DNA from 4 places in the Micromonospora cremea genome. Region 1 is predicted to be linked to each of the others. Evidence: riboswitches for the same ligand, from Rfam matches in the RefSeq annotation. Region 1 holds a riboswitch; each other region holds the start of a gene.

What was found. A riboswitch is a leader RNA that binds a small molecule or an ion and turns the genes downstream of it on or off. The one in region 1 is predicted to bind S-adenosylmethionine.
Region 2: it holds a riboswitch for S-adenosylmethionine, as region 1 does, so the genes downstream of both, thrC (threonine synthase) here and BUS84_RS33405 (ABC transporter substrate-binding protein) in region 1, are expected to answer to the same signal.
Region 3: it holds a riboswitch for S-adenosylmethionine, as region 1 does, so the genes downstream of both, BUS84_RS04615 (hypothetical protein) here and BUS84_RS33405 (ABC transporter substrate-binding protein) in region 1, are expected to answer to the same signal.
Region 4: it holds a riboswitch for S-adenosylmethionine, as region 1 does, so the genes downstream of both, BUS84_RS20940 (aminotransferase class V-fold PLP-dependent enzyme) here and BUS84_RS33405 (ABC transporter substrate-binding protein) in region 1, are expected to answer to the same signal.

Annotation. Positions count from the first base shown of each region.
Region 1 covers NZ_FSQT01000002.1:4,242,985-4,248,503, reverse strand. The annotation lists gene BUS84_RS33410 (amino acid transporter) at 178-2,130, shown strand; SAM riboswitch class IV at 2,217-2,328, shown strand; gene BUS84_RS33405 (ABC transporter substrate-binding protein) at 2,604-3,482, shown strand; gene BUS84_RS33400 (amino acid ABC transporter permease) at 3,526-4,308, shown strand; gene BUS84_RS33395 (amino acid ABC transporter ATP-binding protein) at 4,305-5,048, shown strand; gene BUS84_RS33390 (hypothetical protein) at 5,107-5,519, opposite strand, start outside.
Region 2 covers NZ_FSQT01000002.1:1,638,676-1,644,194, forward strand. The annotation lists gene BUS84_RS40725 (hypothetical protein) at 1-119, shown strand, start outside; gene BUS84_RS21015 (GNAT family N-acetyltransferase) at 129-1,148, opposite strand; gene thrC (threonine synthase) at 1,535-2,821, opposite strand; SAM riboswitch class I at 2,832-2,967, opposite strand; gene BUS84_RS21025 (DMT family transporter) at 3,058-4,020, opposite strand; gene BUS84_RS21030 (ArsR/SmtB family transcription factor) at 4,112-4,417, shown strand; gene BUS84_RS21035 (DUF4232 domain-containing protein) at 4,625-5,299, shown strand; gene BUS84_RS21040 (ABC transporter permease) at 5,294-5,519, opposite strand, start outside.
Region 3 covers NZ_FSQT01000001.1:1,019,566-1,025,084, forward strand. The annotation lists gene BUS84_RS04595 (ABC transporter permease) at 1-751, shown strand, start outside; gene BUS84_RS04600 (sensor histidine kinase) at 709-1,935, shown strand; gene BUS84_RS04605 (response regulator) at 1,932-2,555, shown strand; gene BUS84_RS04610 (DUF2087 domain-containing protein) at 2,658-3,236, opposite strand; gene BUS84_RS04615 (hypothetical protein) at 3,320-3,952, opposite strand; SAM riboswitch class IV at 3,950-4,070, opposite strand; gene BUS84_RS04620 (RNA-guided endonuclease InsQ/TnpB family protein) at 4,294-5,519, shown strand, end outside.
Region 4 covers NZ_FSQT01000002.1:1,616,943-1,622,461, reverse strand. The annotation lists gene BUS84_RS20945 (FUSC family protein) at 1-414, shown strand, start outside; gene BUS84_RS20940 (aminotransferase class V-fold PLP-dependent enzyme) at 436-1,686, opposite strand; SAM riboswitch class IV at 1,757-1,877, opposite strand; gene BUS84_RS20935 (PrsW family intramembrane metalloprotease) at 1,901-3,379, shown strand; gene BUS84_RS38680 (hypothetical protein) at 3,393-3,560, opposite strand; gene BUS84_RS20930 (GroES family chaperonin) at 3,654-3,992, opposite strand; gene BUS84_RS20925 (AI-2E family transporter) at 4,152-5,450, shown strand; partial or broken gene BUS84_RS41295 (ATP-dependent DNA helicase) at 5,494-5,519, opposite strand, start outside.

The DNA of each region.
Region 1 (5,519 bases):
GGACCGTTCGGGCGGGACGCCGGGAGGCGCTGCTTCCCCGGTGCCCACGGCCCGAAACCCTCCGACGCGCTGCCCGGCGGCCAGCCGCGTTGGCTGGGTTCCGCGCACCGGCGGACGGGCACCGCCCCGCTGGCGGATACTCACGGTGACCGTGGGCGGACGACGGGGGAAGCGCCGATGGAGGTCGACAGGCGCGCCGGCCGCCGGACCGGGCGGCTGCGGGCCTGGCTGTTCGACGGCGGTTCGGAGCAGGCGGTGCAGCACCACGGCCCGCACGCCCGCCCACCGGAGCACCGGCACCATCCGTGGTGGAAGGTGATGTGCCTGACCGGCGTCGACTACTTCTCGACGCTCGGTTACCAGCCGGGCATCGCCGCGCTGGCCGCCGGCGCGCTCTCGCCGGTGGCGACCCTGGTGCTGGTGCTGGTGACGCTGCTCGGCGCGCTGCCGGTCTACCGGCGGGTGGCGGTGGAGAGCCCACACGGTGAGGGCTCCATCGCCATGTTGGTACGCCTGCTGAGCTTCTGGCCCGGCAAGCTGTTCGTGCTCGTGCTGCTCGGTTTCGCGGCCACCGACTTCATCATCACCATCACCCTCTCCGCAGCCGACGCGACCGCGCACATCGACGAGAACCCGTTCCTGCCCAGCGGGCTCAAGGGGCACCAGGTGCTGCTCACGCTGCTGCTGGTGACGCTGCTGGGCGCGGTGTTCCTCAAGGGATTCACCGAGGCCATCGGGATCGCCGTCGTCCTGGTCGCGGTCTATCTGGCGCTGAACGCGGTCGTGATCGCCGCCGCGCTGTGGCGGGTGGTGACGCACCCGAGCGCGGTCGGGGACTGGACCACCGCACTGACCACCGGGCACGGCGACCCGTGGATGGTGGTCGGGCTGTCGTTGCTGGTCTTCCCGAAGCTGGCGCTGGGCCTGTCCGGCTTCGAGACCGGGGTGGCGGTGATGCCACACATCCGAGGGGATCGGCAGGATTCGGAGGACCGGCCGCTGGGCCGCATCCGCGGCGCCCGCCTGCTGCTCACCACCGCCGCCGTGATCATGAGCGTTTTCCTGGTCACCAGCAGCGTGACCACCACCGTCCTGATCCCGCCGGAGGCGTTCCAGCCGGGCGGGCCGGCGAACGGCCGGGCGCTGGCCTACCTGGCGCACGAATACCTGGGCGAGGTGTTCGGCACGGTCTACGACCTGTCCACCATCGGGATCCTCTGGTTCGCGGGCGCCTCGGCGATGGCGGGCCTGCTCAACCTCGTACCCCGCTACCTGCCCCGCTACGGCATGGCACCGACCTGGGCCCGGGCCGTTCGGCCGCTGGTGCTGGTCTTCACCTCGGTGGCGTTTCTAATCACGGTCGTCTTCCGGGCGAGCGTGGACGCGCAGGGCGGCGCGTACGCCACCGGGGTGTTGGTGTTGATCACCTCGGCGGCGACGGCGGTGACCCTCGCGGCACGGCGGCGGCGCCAGCGCGGCCGCACGGTCGCGTTCGCGGCCATCGCGGTGTTCTTCGTCTACACCACCGCGGCGAACGTGGTGGAGCGCCCCGACGGCGTGAAGATCGCGGCCTGCTTCATCGGCGGGATGATCGTGGTATCGCTGCTGTCCCGGCTGAACCGCGCCTTCGAACTGCGGGTCCGTCGGGTCGAGCTGGACCCCGAGGCAGCACGGTTGATCGACGAGTGCGCCGGGCGCCGGGTCCGCCTGATCGCGCACGAGCCGGCCAGCCGAGACCCGGCGGAGTACCGCGACAAGCTCGCCCAGACCGTCGCGGACAACGACTTCCCGGCCGACAGCGTCGTGATCTTCGTCGAGGTGACGGTCACTGACCCGTCGGACTTCGAAACCGAGCTGCTGGTGCGCGGCAGCGTGGTGCACGACCAGTACCTGGTACTCAGCCTGGCCAGTTCCTCGGTGCCCAACGCGCTGGCCGCTGTGCTGCTGGAGATCCGCGACCAGACCCGGCGGCGCCCGCACATCTACTTCGAGTGGACCGAGGGCCACCCGTTCGGCAACTTCCTGCGCTACCTGGCGTTCGGCCAGGGCGAAGTCGCCCCGGTCACCCGGGAGATCCTGCGCCGCCAGGAGCCCGACCGGAGCCGCCGGCCGCACGTGCACGCCGGCTGACCCGCTCGGTCGATGTTCGTCGCGGACGGTGAGCGTGGTCATAACGACTGGACGATCCGCCGCCCCAAGCTGCTAGCCTCGGCACAGGTCATGAGCGCCAGCGCGAAGCCCCGGCTCGCAGGCCGGCAACCCTCCTCCGCGGTGGGGTGCCCCGGGTGAAGACCAGGCACCGGCACGACGTCGGTGCAAGCGTGGCCTGGCACCCAGGTCAGCACAGACCCGGGAGAACCATGCGCATCCTCAGCAGCACCATCCCATCGGCCGACGCCGCGGATTCCCGCACCGGCTGGCCACCACCGGCACTGACCCGGCGGCGGCACGTGGACATGATGCGGGTGTGCAGCGCCGCCTGTCGCGGCCACGCAGCGTACTAGCGCACCCCTTTTCGAACCCCATCCCAGCGGTACGCCCACCGGGCGCACCGTCGGCGGCGCACGTCTGTGCCCGCCGCTGCGAAACCTTCGGAGACACCTGTGCGATTTCTTCCTGCCCTGACCCGCGCCGCGGCCCTCGGCGCGGCCACGATCCTGGCCGCCACCGCTCTCACCGCCTGCGGCGACGACACCTCGTCCGACGCCGCCGGCAATCCGTACGGCCTGGCGCAGCCGGGCGTGCTGCGCGCCGGCACGCTGACCGACGCGCCGCCGAACGTGTACCTCAAGGACGGCAGGTTCACCGGCTTCGACAACGACCTGCTGACCGCGGTGGCCAGCAAGCTCGGCCTGAAGGTGGAGTTCGTCGGCACCGACTTCTCCGCCCTGCTCTCCCAGGTCAACAACCGCAAGTTCGACGTCGGCAGCTCCTCGATCACCATCACCGAGGCGCGGAAGAAGACGGTCGACTTCGGCAACGGCTACGACTTCGGCTACTTCGGCCTGGACGTGCCGGCCGGCTCGCCGATCACCGGCTTCGACCAGCTCGCCGGCAAGCGGGTCGTGGTGGTGCAGGGCACCGTCCAGGACGACTACGCCACCGGCGAGCAGCTCAACCCGGTCCGGGTGCCGGACTACAACGGCGCGATCAACCAGCTCAAGGCGGGCACCGCCGACGCGTGGATCGCCCCGGCCGAGATCGGCGAGAAGTCGGCCGCCGACAGCAACGGCAAGATCACCGTGGCGGCCAAGCAGCTCAGCCCGGCACCGACCGCGTACGCCGTGGCCAAGGGCGGCGACAAGCTGCGCGAGGCGCTGAACAAGGGCCTCGACGAGGTGATCGCGGACGGCACCTGGAGCCGGTTGCAGGCGCAGTACTACCCGGGCCGGCCGGTACCGGCGGACTTCCACCCGGGCAGCGGCTCCGTGACCGTGCCGGCCGCGGCGTCGGCGTCGGCGTCGGCGTCGGCTGCGTCCTGAGACACCCGGTGACGAGCGAGCGGGGCGGTAGGAGAGGCGACCGATGGATCCGTTGAGCACCCTGTGGGAGACCTTCTTCGACTGGGACGCGATGCGCGAGGCGCTACCCGAGATGCTGACCGTCGGGTTGCCCAACACGCTGATCCTGGCGGTCTCCGCCGCCCTGCTCGGCTCGGTGCTGGGCCTGCTGCTGGCCGTCGCCGGCATCTCCCGCAGCCGGTGGCTGCGCTGGCCGGCGCGGGTCTACACCGATGTGTTCCGGGGGCTGCCGGCCGCGGCGACGATCCTGCTGATCGGCGTCGGGCTCGCGCCGCTGGGCATGCAGGTCTGGGGACCCGACCCCTACCCGCTGGGCATTCTGGCACTGTCGCTGATCGCGGCGGCGTACATCGGGGAGATCTTCCGTTCCGGCATCCAGTCCGTGGAGGCCGCGCAGCTGGAGGGCGCCCGGGCTCTCGGCTTCTCCTGGGGCGAGGCGATGCGGCTGGTGATCATTCCGCAGGGCATCCGGCGGGTGCTGCCGGCCTGGGTGAATCAGCTCATCGCGCTGATCAAGGACTCCAGCCTGGTCTACTTCCTCGGACTGGTGGCCAGTCAGCGGGAGCTGTTCCGGATCGGGCAGGACTACGCGGCCACCACCGGCAACGAGTCCGCGCTGCTGCTGGCCGGGCTCTGTTACCTGGCGCTGACCGTTCCGCTGACGCACGCGGTCAACTGGATCGACTGGCGGCTGCGCCACGGCCGGCCGGCCACCGCGCCTGCCGACGAGGACGAGGACGACACCGAGTCGGCGCTGTCCGGCGCGACGGAAGGGGACCGGCGATGACCGCCAGCACGACCACCTCGGTCAGCCTCGACGTACGCGACGTGCACCTCGCCTTCGGACCGAGCCGGGTGCTGCGCGGCGTCGACCTGGCCGTGCCGCGCGGCGCGACGGCCTGCGTGATCGGGCCGTCCGGGTCGGGCAAGTCCACTCTGCTGCGCACCATCAACCGGCTGATCGAACCGGACCGCGGCGATGTGCTGCTGGATGGGCGCAGCGTGCTGCGCGACGACCCGGACGCGCTGCGGCAGCGGGTGGGCATGGTCTTCCAGCAGTTCAACCTCTTCCCGCACATGAGCGTGCTGCGCAACGTCACCCTGGCGCTGCGGCGCCTGCGCAAGCTCGGGGAGGACGAGGCGGAGGCCGTCGCGCGGGCCCAGCTGGAGCTGGTGGGGCTGGCCGGCAAGGCCGACGCCCGGCCGGCGCAGCTCTCCGGCGGTCAGCAGCAGCGGGTGGCGATCGCCCGGGCGCTGGCCCTGCGGCCGGAGGTGATGCTCTTCGACGAGGCCACCTCGGCGCTCGACCCGGAGCTGGTCAAGGGGGTGCTCGGAGTGATGGCCGACCTGTCCGCCGGGGGCATGACCATGGTGGTGGTCACCCACGAGATGGGCTTCGCCCGGCAGGTCGCCGACACCGTGGCCTTCATGGACCGGGGCGTGGTGCTGGAGGCGGGCCCGCCGGAGGCGATCTTCGAGCGGGCCGAGCATCCCCGGCTGCGCCGGTTCCTCGCCCAGGTGCTCTGAACCGTCAGGAAGGGGCCCTTCCTCTACACGAGGCGTAACAAGGTGCCCTTCCTTCGCGTCAGGCGGCCTGGCGGCGCAGGTGCGCGGCGAACGCCTTCAGGTCGCCGAGCAGCACCAGGCTGGCGTTGCGGTAGGCGACCGACGCCCACAGGTGCAGCTCCTCGTCGTCCAGCCCACCGAACGCCAGCGACAACGCCTTGCGCCGGCGCCGGTCGAGCACCTTGTGCGGGCGGGCGAGCAGGTCGCCCTCCCGGCGCAGAGCCTGCAGGTAGGCGGCCACCGCCTCCTGGTAGTGCCGGCCGGCGACCCGCTCCAACAGGGTGAACTCGAAGACGTGCAACGCCGCCTCGGATTCCCAGTAGGCGCTGTCGCGCTCCGGCGCGCTGGCGAAGTGCCGGCCCATCGCGTGCCGCGCCTCGTAGAGCAGCAGCACGCCCCGGCCGGTGGTGCTCAGCGGCCGGCGGGGCGCCG
Region 2 (5,519 bases), 2.6 Mb from region 1:
TCATCCCGCCGACCGACACCGTGCCGCCGCCGGTGCACGGGCACCGGTTCATCCCCGACGAGGACTTCCACGCCGCGATCCGCGACCTGACCGGACAGTTGGACGGGCCGGACGGGTGACCACCCGGATCAGAGGGTGAGCTGCCAGTCGGTCCAGGAGTCCACCGGACGGAAACCGAGCCGCTCGTTGATCGCCACCATGTAGCTGTTGCTGGCCGCGTTGAAGGTGTCGATCACGCGCACCGCGGGCTCGTGAGTGAGCAGGTGGTGCAGGTTTTCGACCTTCGCGAGCAGGCCGAGGCGGTGCCCGCGGTGGTCCGGGTCGACGATGGTGATCTGCTGGAACGCGTGCCAGTCCGCGGACGCGCCCACGTCCAGCAGGGTCCAGGCGACCAGCCGGCCGGACGCCTCGTGCCGCACCCCGAGGTGGTAGCGCCGCCGGCCCCGGGCGTCCAACGCCCGCTCGGTGCCCCGGACCCGCTCGGCGTCCACCCGCTCCGGCTCCCACTGCACGTCCCCCATGGGCGCGTCCATGAGCAGCCGGCCGTCCAGGTAGGCGACGTCCGCGACGTACTCCTGCGGGGTCGCGCCCTGCCAGCAGACCGACTGGTAGCCCCGGGCCAGGGTGTGGGCCTCGGCCAGCGCCGCCCTCAGCGCGGCCCGGTCGATGTTGTCGACCTCGAGCCGGCGGCGCACCTCGGCCAGCGCCGGCTCGGCGCCGGCCGCGGCGGCGAACGCGCCGCCGGCCGCCGACCGCGCCGGGCCGCCGGGCAGCGCGGAGACCGCCATGCCGAGCACCCGCTTGCGACCGCGCTGGCGCAGCAGGCGTACGCCGTGCGCCAGCAGCTCCCGGCCGACGCCCCGCCGCCGCAGTGCCGGGTCCACCACCACCTCGGCCGTGGCGTTGTCGGTGTTGTCGAGCTGCGGCAGCTCGAGCTGGAGGTAGCCGGCCGGCACGCCGTCCAGCCGGGCCAGCGCCCAGAGGGTGTCGGTGCCGGGCATCGGCGTGTGGAAGAGCGCGTCGAAACGTCGCCGGCAGAAGGGCGGGAAGTCCGGCAGGTCGGCGTCGTTGGCCGCCGCGCCGATCCGGTACGCCTCGTCGACCGCGGCCCGGTCGGCGCCGTCGAACGACGCGATGGTGATGGTCATGCCGCTGAGCGTGCACCCCGGAAAAGCGATCGGGCCAGCGAATTTAATCGCTGGCCCGATCGGACGTGGTCGGGAGGGACACTCGCACAACGCCTCCGGCGTTGGGTCGCAAGAACTTCAAAAGTCTCCGGCGAAATGCCCTCCCGCACGGAGCATCTTGCGCCGTCCGGTTCCTGCCGTCAAGTCCAGAGCGGCGGGTTTTCCACACTCACAGCTAAAAGCCAGTTACCCGGCGGATCGGCCCGATCCCCCGTCCGGGCGATCCCCCATCCCCCGCCCGCCCACCCGGCAAACCACCCGCCGCGGTCGATCATGAAGTTGGCGACGCCGACACCGGCGTGTCGCGCCGCCAACTTCATGATCAACGGGTGCGGCGGTGGGGTGGGTCAGCCGAGGAGGCCTGCGTCTCGGGCGGCGCGGAGGGACGGCTTGATGTGGTGGGTCGGACCGACCTGGTTGGCCACCGCGTCGATGGTCTTGAGGCCCTCGCCGGTGTTGAACACGACGGTCTCCGCCGTGGGGTCGAGCCGGCCGGACTCGACCAGCTTGCGCAGCACCGCCACGGTGACCCCGCCCGCGGTCTCGGCGAAGACCCCGGTGGTACGCGCCAACAGTCGGATGCCGGCGCGGATCTCGTCGTCGTCGGCGTACTCCATCCAGCCGTCGGTGCGACGGACGGCCTCGATGGCGTAGAGGCCGGCGGCCGGGTCGCCGATGTTGAGCGACTTGGCGATGCCGGTGGGCTTGACCGGGGTGATCGTGTCGGTCTCGGCGTGCAGGGCGGTGGCGATCGGGTTGCAGCCGGCGGACTGGGCGCCGAAGACCTTCCAGCCCTCGGCCGGCGCCTCGACCAGACCGATCTCGACCAGTTCGGAGAACGCCTTGTCAATCTTGGTGAGCAGCTCACCGCTGGCCATCGGGATGACCACCTGGGCCGGGATCCGCCAGCCGAGCTGCTCGGCCACCTCGTACCCGAGCGTCTTGGAGCCCTCCGCGTAGTACGGCCGGACGTTGACGTTGACGAACGCGGTGTCCTCAAAGTCGTCGGTCTCCACCAGCTCGCCGCAGAGCCGGTTCACGTCGTCGTACGAGCCGTCGATCGCGACCAGCTCACCGCCGTAGACCGCGGTGGTGACGACCTTGCCCTGCTCCAGGTCGCTGGGAATGAAGACCACCGACGGCACCCCGGCGCGGGCGGCGTGCGCGGCCACCGAGTTGGCCAGGTTGCCGGTGGATGCACAGGCGAACCGGGTGAAGCCGAGCGCCCGGGCGGCGGTGAGCGCCACCGAGACGACCCGGTCCTTGAACGAGTGGGTCGGGTTGGCGCTGTCGTCCTTGACCCAGAGCGGCGCGGTGATGCCCAGCTCGGCGGCGAGGTGCGGGGCCGCCACCAGCGGGGTGAGCCCCGGGTCGAGGGTGACCCGGGTGGCCGGGTCCTGACCGGCGGGCAGCAGCGCGGCGTACCGCCAGATGTTGTTGGGGCCGGCCTCGATCTGCTCACGGGTGACGGTGGCCAGGGCTGCGGCGTCGTAGTCGACCTCCAGCGGGCCGAAACACTCGTAGCAGGCGTGCTGGGCGGCGAGCGGGTAGCGGGCCGAACATGCGCGGCAGACCAGGGCGCGGGCGGGGCTGGCGGAGGTGTCGATGCCGGAGGCGGCGAGCGTCGACGTCATGTCGAGGGTCCTCTCATCTTTCCCCGCATCGCACGGTGCGGCGGGGACGGAATTGGCACCTGCCCCGCGGGTCGCTCAGCGGTGAGCGCGCGGGGTGGTTGCCGGGGCGTCGTCGGGCCGTATCCCTCAGCCCCTCTGGATGAGGTATGCAGTTGTGCCATCGAGTCTAGGCAACGCCGGGCGTCGCCTCCACCGCAGATCCCACGCTGTGAGCCGGCAGGACCGGACGGGTGGGGTCAGCGGGCGGCCACCGCCACCGGGTCGACCACCGCGACCGGGTCCGTCACCGCGGCCGGCCCGGGCTGGGACGCCACCCGGGCCCGGGTGGCAAGGTTCGCGGCGACCAGGGCGGCGATGGTGATCGCGGCCCCGACCAGCTCGACCGGCTCCGGCCGGTAGCCGCGGGCGATCTGCACCGCGAAGGTGGTCACCGGGACCACGTTCATGAACAGGGCGGCGTTGGCGGCGCCGAGCCGCTGCACGCCGGTGTTCCAGGCCAGCACCGCGACCACGGCGCCCAGGATCACGGCGTACGCCAACTGCGGGGCGACCGCCACGAGGTCGGCGGCGGCCGGCGCGTGCTGCCAGCCGATGCCGTCGGCGAGCACGCTCGCGGCGAGCATGGCGACTGTGCCGGCGAGCGCGGTGAGGGTGGTGTAACGCAGCGGCGACCAATCGCCGAACCGGCTGGCGCCGTGGGTGTAGATGGCCCAGCCGAGCACCGCGCCGATCATCATCAGACCGCCGAGGCCGAACTGACCGAGCCCGGCCAGGCTCCCGCGCGTGATCACCAGACCGACGCCGAGAAGCGCCACCAGGGAGAGGGCCAGCAGGAGCGGCTTCGGGCGTACGCCGTCCCGAGCCCAGCGGACCAGCTGGGTGATGACCGGGGTGGTCGCCACGAAGAGGGCGATCTGCTGCGGTGCGGCGTGCTCGAGCGCCAGGTTGGTGAGCACGTTGAAGCCGGCGAAGCCGACCACGCCGAGCACCACCACCTCGGCCGCTCGGCCCCCGAGCCGCAGCGCGCCGGCGCCCTCGCGGAGCAGCAGGATGCCGACCAGGATGACGGTGGCCAGCAGGTAGCGGGCGGTGGTCAGGTTGAGCGCGTCGACCCGGGTCAGCGCACTGGCCAGGATCGGGAACATCACTCCCCAGCTGAGCACGGCGAGTAACGGGTAGGCGGCGGCGCGGGATCGCATCGGCAGCTCCAATGTTCGAGTATCTTCGAACCAACGACACCGACCCTAGGGGGATGTTCGACAATTGTCGAACAACGGTTACACTGGTCACATGGAGCCGCACGAACCCGACCTGGCCGCCGTACCGGTCACCGCCGTGCTGGCCGCACTCGCCGACGACGTGCGGCTACAGATCGTGCGGGCACTCGCCGAGGGCGGCGAGCGCGCCTGCGGCACCTTCGAGTTCGGCGTCTCCAAGGCGACCCGCAGCCACCACCTGAAGGTGCTGCGCGAGGCCGGCCTGACCCGCACCCGCGCCGCCGGCACCAGCCGCTACGTCCGCCTCCGCCGCGACGAACTGGACCGCCTCTACCCCGGCCTGTTGAACGCGGTCCTCGCTCAGCCCAGCCAAGGCTGACGTCGACCGGGGGCGCCGGCCGACCGGCGGGGGCAGTGACGCCCGGCCGGGGCCGTGACGCCCGGCCGGGGCAGTCACGCCGGTCCAGATTTGGGGCAGCTCGACAGGGACGAACGACAGTTGACGCCGGGTCGACACGAGGGCGGGAGCTGTCGAGATCGAGGGGCCGGGCGGCGGTGCGAGGCCCACGTGGGCAAGGATCGGTGAATGATCTACCGCGACGCGGCAGCACCGCGACGGGCCAGCGTGGCGATCGCGATGGTGCTCGCGCTCGCCGCCTGCGCCCCCGCCGACCATCGCGGCCAGGCCGGGGACGGACCGAGCACAGCGCCCCAGCTCACGAGCATGCCCGGCCCGACGCCCTCGGCGTACGTCAGCCCGCCGTTCTGGTGCCCGGAGTCGGGCGTCCGGATCCGGTCGAGGGGGTCGGACGCCGCGATGGGGCTGCGCGCCCTCGGCCTGGAGCTGGTCAACTGCGGCGACCGTCCCTACCGGATCAAGGGATACCCGGCGCTGCGCGTGCTGGACGAGGACCGCAAGCCGATCATCCTGCGCGTGCTGCCCGGGGCGAAGGAGATCACGCCGGGCTTCGACCAGCCGCCCCTGCAGATCACGCTGCAAGCCGGTGAGCGGGCCGTCGCCACCGTGCTCTGGCGCAACCTCGTCACCGACGCGACCGTGCCCGCCACCAACGGGGAATACCTGCGGGTCGCACCCGCCGCCGGGCAGCCGGCCGAGGACGTCGACCCGGACGGCCCGGTTGACGTGGGCAACACCGGCCGGATCGGCGTCAGCGCCTGGAAGAAGGCAGAGCAGCCGTCCGCGCCGGTGCCGACGCGACCCGCCCCGCTGCCGGTGAGCCCACCGGACAGTCGGCTATGACGTGATGTCCTTGCGGGTGAAGCGCCAGAAGGCCAGCCCCCAGAACAGCGTCGCGTAGCTGATCGCCGAGATGCAGCCGCGCACCACGTCGTCGGTCTGCACCGGGGTCGAGAGCAGCCCCAGCCAGGCGGTGCTGAAGTGGGTGGGCAGGAAGTCGCGCAGCGCGCCGAGGGCGGTGATCTGGTCCAGGATGCTGGACAGGATCCAGAGCAGCACCGCG
Region 3 (5,519 bases), on a different contig from region 1:
GGCCTTCTTCCGTGAGTGGGACGCGGTGGTCTTCACCTTCGCCCTGCCGGTGGTCACCCTGGCACTGCTCGGCTCGCTCATCTCCGGCGTCTACGACGGCAGCGACGTCACCTCCGCCCAGTACCTGGCGCCCAGCATGATCGCGGCGGGGATAGCGGCCGTCACCTTCGTCAACCTCGGCACCGGCATCGCCAGCGACCGGGAAGACGGCACCCTCAAGCGGCTCCGTGGCGCACCGATGCCCCCGATCGCGTACTTCCTGGGCAAGACCGTGCAGACGATGGTCGTGGTCACGGCCGAGATCGTGCTGCTGCTCGCCGTCGGGATGATCCTGTTCGACCTGCGGCTGCCCACCGACCCGGCGCGCTGGCTCACCTTCGGCTGGGTGCTCCTGCTCGGCGTCACCGCCTGCTCGCTGCTCGGCATCGCGGTGAGCAGCCTGATCCGCTCGGCCCGCAGCGCGGGCGCGGTGACCCAACTGCCGTACCTGGTGCTGGCCTTCGTCTCCGGCATCTTCTTCACCCCGGTCAGCGCCCTGCCGCAGCCGCTGCTGGTGCTGGGTTCGGTCTTCCCGCTGAAATGGATGGCCCAGGGCTTCCGTTCGGCGCTGCTGCCGGACACGATTCTCGGTGCGGAGGTCGTACGCGATTGGGAGCACGGGCGGACCGCGCTCATCCTCGCGGCCTGGTGCATCGGAGGTGTGTTGCTGTGTCTGACCACCTTCCGCTGGCGCGGCCGGCGGGAGCGGTGAGCGCGGGCGACCCGCCGCCCTCGGAGGCGTGGGTCGCCCGGTTCCCGCTCTGGGACGCCTACTTCGCGGTGCTGACCGTCGCCGTCGGGGTCGCCGTGGCCACCAGCGCCCCACCGGCCGCGCCGTACCGCATCGGGTCCGTCGCACTGCTGGCCGCGATCAGCATCTGGTACGCCGCCTTCGGCCGGGCGCTCATGCGGTACGGGGTCGGAGGCTGGCGGGCGTACCTCTATTTGGGGGTCGCTCTCGCGCTCTACGTGGCGGCGGTGGCGCTGGCGTCGTCCGCGTCGTTCGCCCTGTTCGTGCTCCTGCCGCAGGCGTTCATGCTGCTGCCGACGACGCCCGCGGTCGGCGCGGTGGTGGTGTTCACCGCCGTCCAGGTGGTGCTGGACTGGCTGCGGTCCGGCGGCGGCCCGGACGCCCGGGGGTCGCTGCTGGCGGCCGTGATGATCGCCGTCGTGGTGTCGGTGACCGGAGGCTGGGTGCAGCACCTGTTCGTCGACGCCGACCGGCGGGCCGCGCTGGTCGACGAGCTGGCCGCCTCCCGTGACGAGGTGGTCCGGTTGTCCCGGCAGGCCGGCGTCGACGCCGAACGGCAACGGCTGGCCGGCGAGATCCACGACACCATCGCCCAGGGACTGTCCAGTGTCGTCATGCTGATTCAGGCCGCCGACGCGGAGTTGGACCGCGATGCCGGGCAGGTCCGCCGCCACCTGGCCCTCGCCGTGACCACCGCTCGGGCCAACCTGGCCGAGGCGAGGGCCCTTGTCGCCGCGCTGACCCCGGCGGAGCTGGCCGGGTCGCCACTGGTCGAGGCGGTGCGGCGGGTGGCGGACCGGCTCACCGCCGAGACGGGCGTGCCGGTCACCCTGGCCATCCCCGCAACGCCGTGCCCGCTGCCCACCCCGGTCGAGGTGGTCCTGCTGCGGGTCACCCAGGAGGCGTTGGCCAACGCGCGCAAGCACGCCGCCGCCGGCCGGGTCGAGGTACGCCTTGAACGGCGGGACGACGTCGTCGTGCTGGAGGTCCGCGACGACGGCCGCGGCTTCACCACCCCGCCGGCCGGCGACGGGTACGGTCTGGCCGGCATGCGGAACCGGGTCGAGCAGGTCGCCGGTACGCTGCGGGTGGCGTCCAGCCCCGGAGCCGGCACCACGGTACGGGCGGAGGTACCGATCCGATGATCGCGGTGCTGCTGGTGGACGACCACCCGGTGGTGCGGGCCGGGGTGCGCGGCATGCTCGCCGGCGAACCGGACATCGCGGTGGTCGGCGAGTCCGCTTCGGCCGCCGAGGCGGTCACCGCCGTCCGGGCGGTACGCCCCGACGTCGTGCTCATGGACCTACGGATGCCCGGGGTGGACGGCGCCGCGGCGACCGCCGATGTGCTGGCCGTGGCCCCCGGCACCCGGGTGGTCGTGCTCACCACGTACGAGACCGACGGGGACATCCTGCGCGCGGTCGAGGCCGGAGCGGCCGGGTACCTGCTCAAGGACGTGTCCCGGGCCGAACTCGTGGACGCTGTCCGCGGCGCCGCCCGCGGCGAGACCGTGCTGGCACCGTCGGTGGCCGGCCGGGTGCTCCGCCAACTCCGCCATCCCCGGCCGGTCACCCTGTCACCGCGGGAGGTCGACGTGCTGCGGCTGGTCGCGCAGGGTCTGTCCAACGGCGAGATCGGGCTGCGACTGCACATCACCGAGGCCACCGTGAAGACCCACCTGCTGCGCGCGTTCGCGAAGCTCGGCGTCACCGACCGGACCGCGGCGGTGACCACCGCGATGGCCGCGGGCCTGCTGCCATTCTGACTCAGCGGTCACCCGCTCAGGTCGAACGGCACCCCGGCAAGTTCGGCCACGTCGGCGCCGTCCGCATGCCGATGGAGGAACCCAGAGGCGTCGCTGAGCGGGTCAGCCGAGCCCGACCGCATCCATGTATCGCTCTGCCTCACCCGGCGCCGGAAGGACCTCGGTGTTCCGCGCATAGACGCCGCGGACCCGGAACATCAGCTGGTGGTCGATCAGGTAGCGCCGCAACGCCACGTGGTCCACCCCGCTGCCCTCGCACCACCGTTCGAGGACCGAGTTGACCGCCTTCTCGTCATAGGACGACTTCTCGTCGAAGGAGGTCCGCACGATGTGCGCCAGCACCGCATGCCGGCGAATGCGCTTGGACGGAAGACTCCGCAACCGGCTGTCGCGCACGAACGGGTCGAGGGCGCTCTCCAGGGCGGCGGACTCGTCGCGCCCGTCGACGGCTTCCCGGCGTACCAGATCACGCAGGCCCGGGAAGTCGACCCGGAAACCATCCGGCCCGCCAGTGATCAACCCGGCGGACTCGAGCCGGGCGGTCGCCGCGACGACACCGCGAGCGTCCACACCGGACATCGCGCCGACCTGATCCCGATCGGCGGCCCCCAGGCCCACCGCCGCCAGCACCCGAAAACGCTGCGGATCCGCGATAACTCTGATCAGATCGGCCGCTTCCACGGCAGGATCATAAGCTGAGAGCGATACCGGCGCGACCCGCTGCCACCGCCGCCGGGGACGAACCCGTCAGGGACGTCCAGCAATCAACAAGCGGTGGACAGGAAGCGGGTCTGGGCCTGCCGGAGGCGGTCGAGGTCGTCGGATACGGGCATGATGCCGTAGCGGTCGAAAGCGTCGACGCTCGCTCCGAGCGAGGGCGGCCACCGCCGCTGCCACTCGGTCAGCGGCACGCTTGGCCCGACGGCGCGTAGTGGCTCGGCGAGCCGGTCGAACTCCACCCGCTGCCAGTCGCGCAGCGCGTCGAAACGCCGTCCGGCAGCCATCAGCGAGGCGGCGACCTCGGTGGCCGTGGCCGTCTGCGACGGGACCACGTCGCCGTTCATGATCGAGTGCCGGCCCAGCGGCAGTGCGGCGCGGTGGCCGTACCATTCGCCGACGACCTGCGAGACGTGCCGGCAGGTTTCGCAGCCCAGCCACGACCACCGGGTTCGGGTGGTGACGGTGTCCCGGACGCACAACACACACAGGTCGAGGTCACTGGGGATGTCCTGCCCCCGCCACTGCTTCTCCCACTCCGGCGTACGCGGCTGGCAGCGGCACCGCTGCTCACGCGGGGCGCCATCGCGGAGGTGCCCGCAGGTCAGGCAGACCGCGAAAGCGGCCAGGTCCAGATCTTCGAACGGCACGGTGAACTCGCCTTCCGGTGCCCGAGGCACCCACTCTTGCCGTACCGCAGTTCGCGGTCGGCCTGGTCTTCTCCCGGGGGCACCGTGCGCGGGTGGCGCGGTTGCCGAGTCAGCAAGCCGGGAGGCTTGACGCTGACCACTCGTGACGCCTACGAAGCATAGAGATCAGCGATGCCGCGACCGCACGGCCCTCCCGCCGCTTGGCCAGCTCGACGTGTACCTGCACGAACGAGACGCCGAGGCGTCGCTCGGCGTGCAGCCCGGTGTCGGCGGGGTGTTCCGGTGACACCGGGCGTTGCCGGACGCTGGGGAGGCTAGTGCGGTGTCCACTAACGTTTGCTGGGTTGGCGGCCGGGGGTTTTGTCGTACCGATGGTGTTGGGTGTGGTTGTGCCTCGTCGTCGGGATCCTGCCGCGCCTCGGGTGGTGCATCGCACCGCGCGGGTGGCGTTGCGGGTGACGCCCGGGCAGCAGCGGCGGTGTTTCGGGTTGTTGCGTTCGGCTGGTGATGTTTGGGCGTGTGTGTTGGAGGTGAACGCGTGGCGGCGTCGCCGTCGGGACGCGCCGTTGTCCGGCTATCAGGAGTTGTGTCGGGAGTTGGCGGCCTCGGGGCCGGGCACGTTCGCCGAGTTGGACTCGGCGGGGGCCCGGTCGGTGTTGCGCCGGTTCTCCGAGGCGTGGTTCGCGGCAGCGAAGCGGCGTAAGGACGGTGACGTGTCGGCGGGGTTCCCGCGTCGGCGGCGGGGGTTGGTGCCGGTGCGTTGGTATCACGGCACGTTCGCCCTGCAGGGGCGTCGGGTTCGGATTCCGATGGGCAAGGGCGCGTCGCCGTTGTGGGTGAGGTTGGCGCGGGAGGTGCCGTATCCGCTCGAGCAGGTCCGCTCGATCACGCTGCTGTGTGAGGGTGGTCGGCTGTTCTTGGACGTGAGTGCCGAGATTCCGATCGTGAGTTATCCGGCCGGCGCTGGACCGGACCCGGGTCGGATCGCTGGGGTGGACCTGGGGATCATCCACCCGTATGCGGTGGCCGGCCCGGACGGTGCGGGGTTGCTGGTGTCGGGGCGGGCGATCCGCGCGGAGCACCGCATGCACCTGGCTGACACGAAAGCCCGCCGCCGGGCGGTCGCCCGCCGGGCGCCGAAGCCGGGTCAGCGGGGTTCGCGGCGGTGGCGCAAGTACCGGCGCCGCGCCCGTATGGTGCAGGGCCGGCATCGGCGCAGGGTCCGTCAGGCTCAGCACGAAGCCGCCCGTTCGGTCGTGTCGTGGGCGGTAGAACAGCGTGTCGGTGAGCTGCGGGTCGGGGATCCGCGTGGGGTGCTGGGCATCGAGGCGGGGCGGCGGCACAACCTGCGGTTGCGGCAGTGGCAGATCGGCCGGCTCTTGCAGGTCCTCACCGACAAGGCCACCCTGGCCGGCATCACGCTGCGCTTGGTGAACGAACGTGGCACGTCTTTGACCTGCCCTGCCTGTCAGCGGCGGGTACCGAAACCCCGTGGGCGGATCCTGTCCTGCCCGCACTGCCGGTTTTCCGGGCACCGTGACCTGGTCGCGGCTGCCATCATCGCCACCCGTATTCCGGGCGGCGGACCCACCACCCC
Region 4 (5,519 bases), 2.6 Mb from region 1:
GACCGGGCGATGCGCAACAGCGGCACGTTGGTCCGCCGGTCCGTGACGCTGATCGAGGACGAGGAACCGGTGCCGGACACGATGCCCGACGCGATCAAGCACCTCGCCGAGTCGGTCCGGTTGCTCAAGCACGAGTTCGCCGTGGGCGAGGAGCCGGAGAAGGCCCGAGAGCGGTCGCTGCGGGCGGTCAGCGAGGCCGGTCGGGCGTACGGCGCCGGGGTCGGCTTCTCGGGCAGCGTGGTGGTCGCCCAGATCCGCACCACGGCGAGTGACCTGCTGGTGGCCTCCGGAATCGAGCAGGAGGAGGCGAACCGGTGCATCCGCACCGCCTTCGGGGAGCAGGAGCGGCCGGTCGGTGAAACCGCCGAGCCAGGCGCGACGCCGAAACCCCCCACCGCCCCACCGGTCGGCTGACCGGGTCGCCGCGCCGCCGGCTCAGCCCAGCGTGGCGAGCGCGGCGAGCAGCCGGTCCACCTGGGCGGGGGTGCTGCCCAGGCCGACGCTGGCGCGCAGCGCGGTGGGCGGCAGGTCCCGCCGGCCGGTGCGCCCCGCCGCCTCGGTGAGCAGCCGCCGAGCCAGCGGATGGGCGCAGAACAGCCCGTCCCGTACGCCGATCCGGTGGTCGGCGGCCAGCCGGGCGGCCACCTCGGCCGAGTCCCGCCCGGCGACCACGAACGAGACGATGCCGACGCGGGGCGTGTCCGGGCCGAAGGTGCGCAGCTCCACCACGTGCGGCAGGGCGGCGATGCCGGTCCGCAGTCGAGCCAGCAACGCCTGCTCACCGGCGGCCAGCGCGGCCCGGTCCGCCCCGGCCAGCGCCGCGCACACCGCGGCCAGCGCCACCGCGCCGAGCAGGTTCGGCGTGCCGCCCTCGTGCCGTGCCGGGCCGGTCGCCCAGGTCACGTCGTGCGTGGCCGGCCCGACGTGGCTGGTGGCTCCGCCCCCGGCCAGGTACGGCGGTGCGGCGTCCAGCCAGTCCGCCCGGCCGACCAGCACGCCCGCGCCGAACGGCGCGTACAGCTTGTGACCGGAGACGGCCAGGTAGTCCACGTCGAGCGCGAGCAGGTCGACCGGGGCGTGCGGGGCGAGCTGCGCGGCGTCGAGGACGATCCGGGCCCCGTGCCGGTGGGCCACCCGGGCCAGTTCGGCGACCGGCCAGCGCTCACCGGTCACGTTGCTCGCCCCGGTCACCGCGACCAGCACCGGCAGCGCCGCGTTGCTGTCCCGGCGCAGCTCGGTGAGGGCGGCGGCGAGGGCGCGTACCGCCCCGGCGGGATCGGTGGGCACCGGCAGTCGCACCGAGCCACGCGGCCAGGGCAGCAGGTTGGCGTGGTGCTCGCCGGCGAAGGTGACCACCGTCGTGCCTGCGGGCACCGCCCGCGCCAGCAGGTTGAGCGCGTCCGTGGTGTTGCGGGTGAAGATCACGTGGTCGTCGGCGCGGGCGCCGAAAAAGTCGCCCACCGTCTGCCGGGCCCGCTCGTAGGCCAGCGTGCAGCGCCGGGACAGCGCTCCCGCACCGCGGTGCACGCTCGCGTACCAGGGGAGCAGTTCGGCCACCGCGTCGGCGGCGGCCCGCGCGCACGGCGCGCTGGCCGCGTAGTCCAGGTTGATCTCACCCGGTACGCCGAGGACGTCGAGCGGCCGCGACGGGGCCGGCGCGGGCGTGGTGCCGGACCGGGTGGGCAGCGAGGGTACGAGAGTGACGGACACGCCGGAACCTCCGGGGTCAGGGACCCCGGGTGCGATGTCGGGACGGGGTCCGCGCTTGCCCAGCACGCCGATCGGGCTGGGCCCGGTCATCACCCGGGGCACCCCACCGCGAACTCGACGAGGGTTGCCGGCCAGCAAGCCGGGGCTTGACGCTGGCGCTCGTGACCTGTCGGCAGCATACCGGCTGCCGATGGGCCCGGACCAGCCGGCGACGGATGGCTACGCTGACCGCATGGCCGACACCCCGCCCGGTGCACCCCTGCCGTCGCCGCCCGCGCCCGCAGCCCCGTCCTCCGGCGAGGCGCCCCGGATGCCGCTGCGCCGCCTGGGCTGGCGGCGCTTCCTGGTGCTGGCCGGGGTGGTGCTGTTCATCGCCGGGTGCGCGGTGTTCATGGTCTTCACGCTCGGCCAGTCGCTCGGCGTTCGGGCGTTGCTGATCGGGGTGGTCGCCGCCATCCTGCCGGTGCCGGTGCTGGTCGCCTGCTTCCTCTGGCTGGACCGGTACGAGCCGGAGCCGCTGAAGTATCTGATCTTCTGTTTCGCCTGGGGCGCGTTCGTCTCCACCGCCGCCTCGCTCACCGTGAACGAGTTCGCCGCCGCCCGGTTCGCTGACTGGGGGCTGCCGGCCGCGCTCACCGGGGTGCTGGTGGCGCCGTTCATCGAGGAGCTGACCAAGGCCCTCGGCCCGATCCTGCTGCTGGTGTTCCGCCGCCGGGAGTGGTCCGGCATCACCGACGGCCTGGTCTACTGCGGCCTCTCCGCGGTCGGCTTCGCCATGGTGGAGAACATCCTCTACCTGGGCGGGTACGGCTACGCGACCGGCGCCGACCGGTACGGCCCGGCGACGGGGACCCAGCAGGTCATCGCCATCTTCATCGTCCGGATCCTGCTGTTCGGGTTCGCCCATCCGCTGTTCACCTCGATGACCGGTGTGGGGCTCGGTGTCGCGGCCCGTACCGCCGACCGGCGCGTGCGGGTGCTCGCCCCGGTCGCCGGTCTGCTGCTGGCGATGATGCTGCACGGCACCTGGAACCTGCTGCCGACGCTCACCCAGGCCACCGGCGAGGCGCTGATCATGCTGTACGGCTTCCTGGGCCTGATGGTGCCGATCTTCTTCGGCATGGTGGGGCTGGCGGTGTGGCTGCGCGCGTGGGAGGGACGGCTCACCGAGCGGACGTTGCCGGACTACGTGCACGCCGGCTGGCTGAGCCCGCCCGAGGTGGCCGCGCTGAGCAGCCTCGGTCGCCGGCACGCGGCCCGCAGCTGGGCGCGGCGGGTGGCCGGGGACGCCGGGGTGCGGGCGATGCGCGGGTACCAGTTCGCCGCCACCCGGCTGGCCCTGCTGCGCGACGGGTCGCTGCGCGGCCTGGATCGCAAGCCCGCCGACCTGGAACGGACGGCCACCGAGGAGCGGGAGCTGCTGGAGGCGATCACCGCGTACCGGTCGTTCTTCGTCGGGCGGGACCCGCAGGCTCCGGCCGGGGTCTGGGACGGCAGTCGCTACCACCTGCGCTTTCCGGACGGCTCGCAGCGTCCGGTGGCCGCGCCGGAGGAGCCGGTGGTGCCGATTCCGGTGGTGCTGGCCGCGCCGCCGCCCCCGGTGGGACATGCCCCGCCCGGCTGGTACGGCCCTCCGCCGGCGGCGCCCTGGCCGTCCGGTCACCAGTGACGGCCGCGGCGGCTCAGGTCATCAGGGTGGTGAGGAAGTCACCGAGGCCCTGGGCCATCGCCATCAGCCCGGCCCCGATCGCCTTGAACATCTCCGCGGCGCCGTCCGGCCGGAACGCCATGAAGTAGATCAGGAACGCGACGCTGCCCCAGGCCAGCAGCTTCTTCACGAATACCGGCATCGTCCCTCCCCAGGGCCACGGTCGCCGGATGGCTTCCCTTCGTGCGGGCTGGCAAACGGCGCGCGGCGGGGCCCGGTGGCCGGGGGAGGCGCGTCAGAGGTAGAGGCCGGTGGAGTCGTTCTCGATCCGCTCGGCGGCCACGGCGTGGACGTCCCGCTCCCGCAGCAGCACGTACCCGCGGCCGTGCAGCTCGACCTCGGAGCGTTCGTCCGGGTCGAAGAGCACCCGGTCGCCGGAGACGATGGCGCGGACGTTCGGCCCCACTCCGACGGCGGTGGCCCAGGCGAGGCGCTTGCCGACCGCGGCGGTCGCCGGGATGACGATGCCGGCGGTGGAGCGGCGCTCGCCCTCGCTGCCCTCCATCCGCACCAGCACACGGTCGTGCAGCAGGCGGATCGGCAGGCCGGCGTCGAGATCCTGGTCGGCGGTCACGCCGCAGACGCTACCGTGTCGGCGACGGCCGGCCCGACGGTGGTTGCGGCGGAGGCGGCCGGGGCAATGTGTGGCGGAACTGCCCTATGGTGTCGGGAACGGACGTAGGCTGTCCGACCTGTCGCTGTGGGCGGACCGGTTCTCTGCCAGGAGGTGCGCTTGAGCCGCTTCGAGCGGGTACGCGGGCGGCTCCGCCGCGCCTACCAGTCGTCACGGGAGTCGGTACGCGCCGATCGGAACGCTTCGAGCGACACCCCGGAGCCGGCCCGGGTGGCCTCGCCCGTGGCGCCGGGTCCGACCGCGCCGCCGTCGGCCACGGTCGTCGGCACGGAACCCCCGGTGGACCTGCACACCTCGACCGCCAGCCGGGACGACGCCGACGTTCCGCACGGGCTGCGGATCGCCGCCGCCTGGTGCTGGCGGCTGATCGTCATCGGCGTGGTGGCCTGGGCGCTGCTCCGGATCGTCGGCACCGTCAAGATCGTGATCATCCCGTTGGCCATCGCCCTGCTGCTCTCGGCGCTGCTCGCGCCGGCGGTGGGCTGGCTGCTGCGGGCCCGGCTGCCCCGGTCGCTGGCGACGGCGGTGGTGCTGGTCGGCGGCCTGGCCGGCGTGATCGGCACGCTGACCCTGGTGGTCAACGAGTTCATCCGGGGAGCGCCGGAGCTGAGCCAGAAGTCCTCGGAGGGCGTCCGGCAGATCCAGAACTGGCTGAAGACGGGCCCGCTGCACCTCTCCGACACCCAGCTCGACCGGTACATCGACGAGGCGCAGGGTTGGATCAACTCCAACACCTCGGATCTCACCAGCGGCGCACTGAGCACCGCGGCGACGCTGGCCGAGGTGCTGACCGGCACGCTGCTGGTGCTCTTCGCGACGTTCTTCTTCCTGCGGGACGGCAACCGGATCTGGCGCTTCCTGGTCCGGCTGCTGCCGGTGGCCGCCCGGTGGAAGGTCGACGACGCCGGCCGCGCCTCCTGGCACACGCTCGGCGCCTACGTCCGGGCGACCGTGCTGGTGGCCTTCATCGACGCGGTGGGCATCGGCATCTTCCTGGTCATCTTCGACGTCCCGTTCGCCTTCCCGCTGGCCGCGCTGGTGTTCCTCGGCGCGTTCATCCCGATCGTCGGTGCGGCGCTCTCCGGTGGCGTGGCGGTGCTGGTGGCGCTCGTCGACAGCGGCCCGGTCACCGCGTTGATCATCCTGGGCGCGGTGATCGGGGTGCAGCAGGTGGAGGGGCACGTGCTCCAGCCGCTGATCATGGGCCGGGCGGTGGCCATCCACCCGCTCGCGGTGATCATCGGTATCGCCGCCGGGGTGGTGCTCGCCGGGATCACCGGCGCGCTGGTGTCGGTGCCGCTGATCGCGGTGCTGAACACCGCGGTCCGCCGGCTGGCCGCCCGGACGGTCCCGGACACCCCGCCCGACGCCGTGGTGGTCGCCGCGCAGGCTCCCTGACCCCGGCGCACCACGGCAGGATCCGCGCAGTGTCCTGAAGAGGTCAGGAGCCGGCGAGGCGTTGCAGCG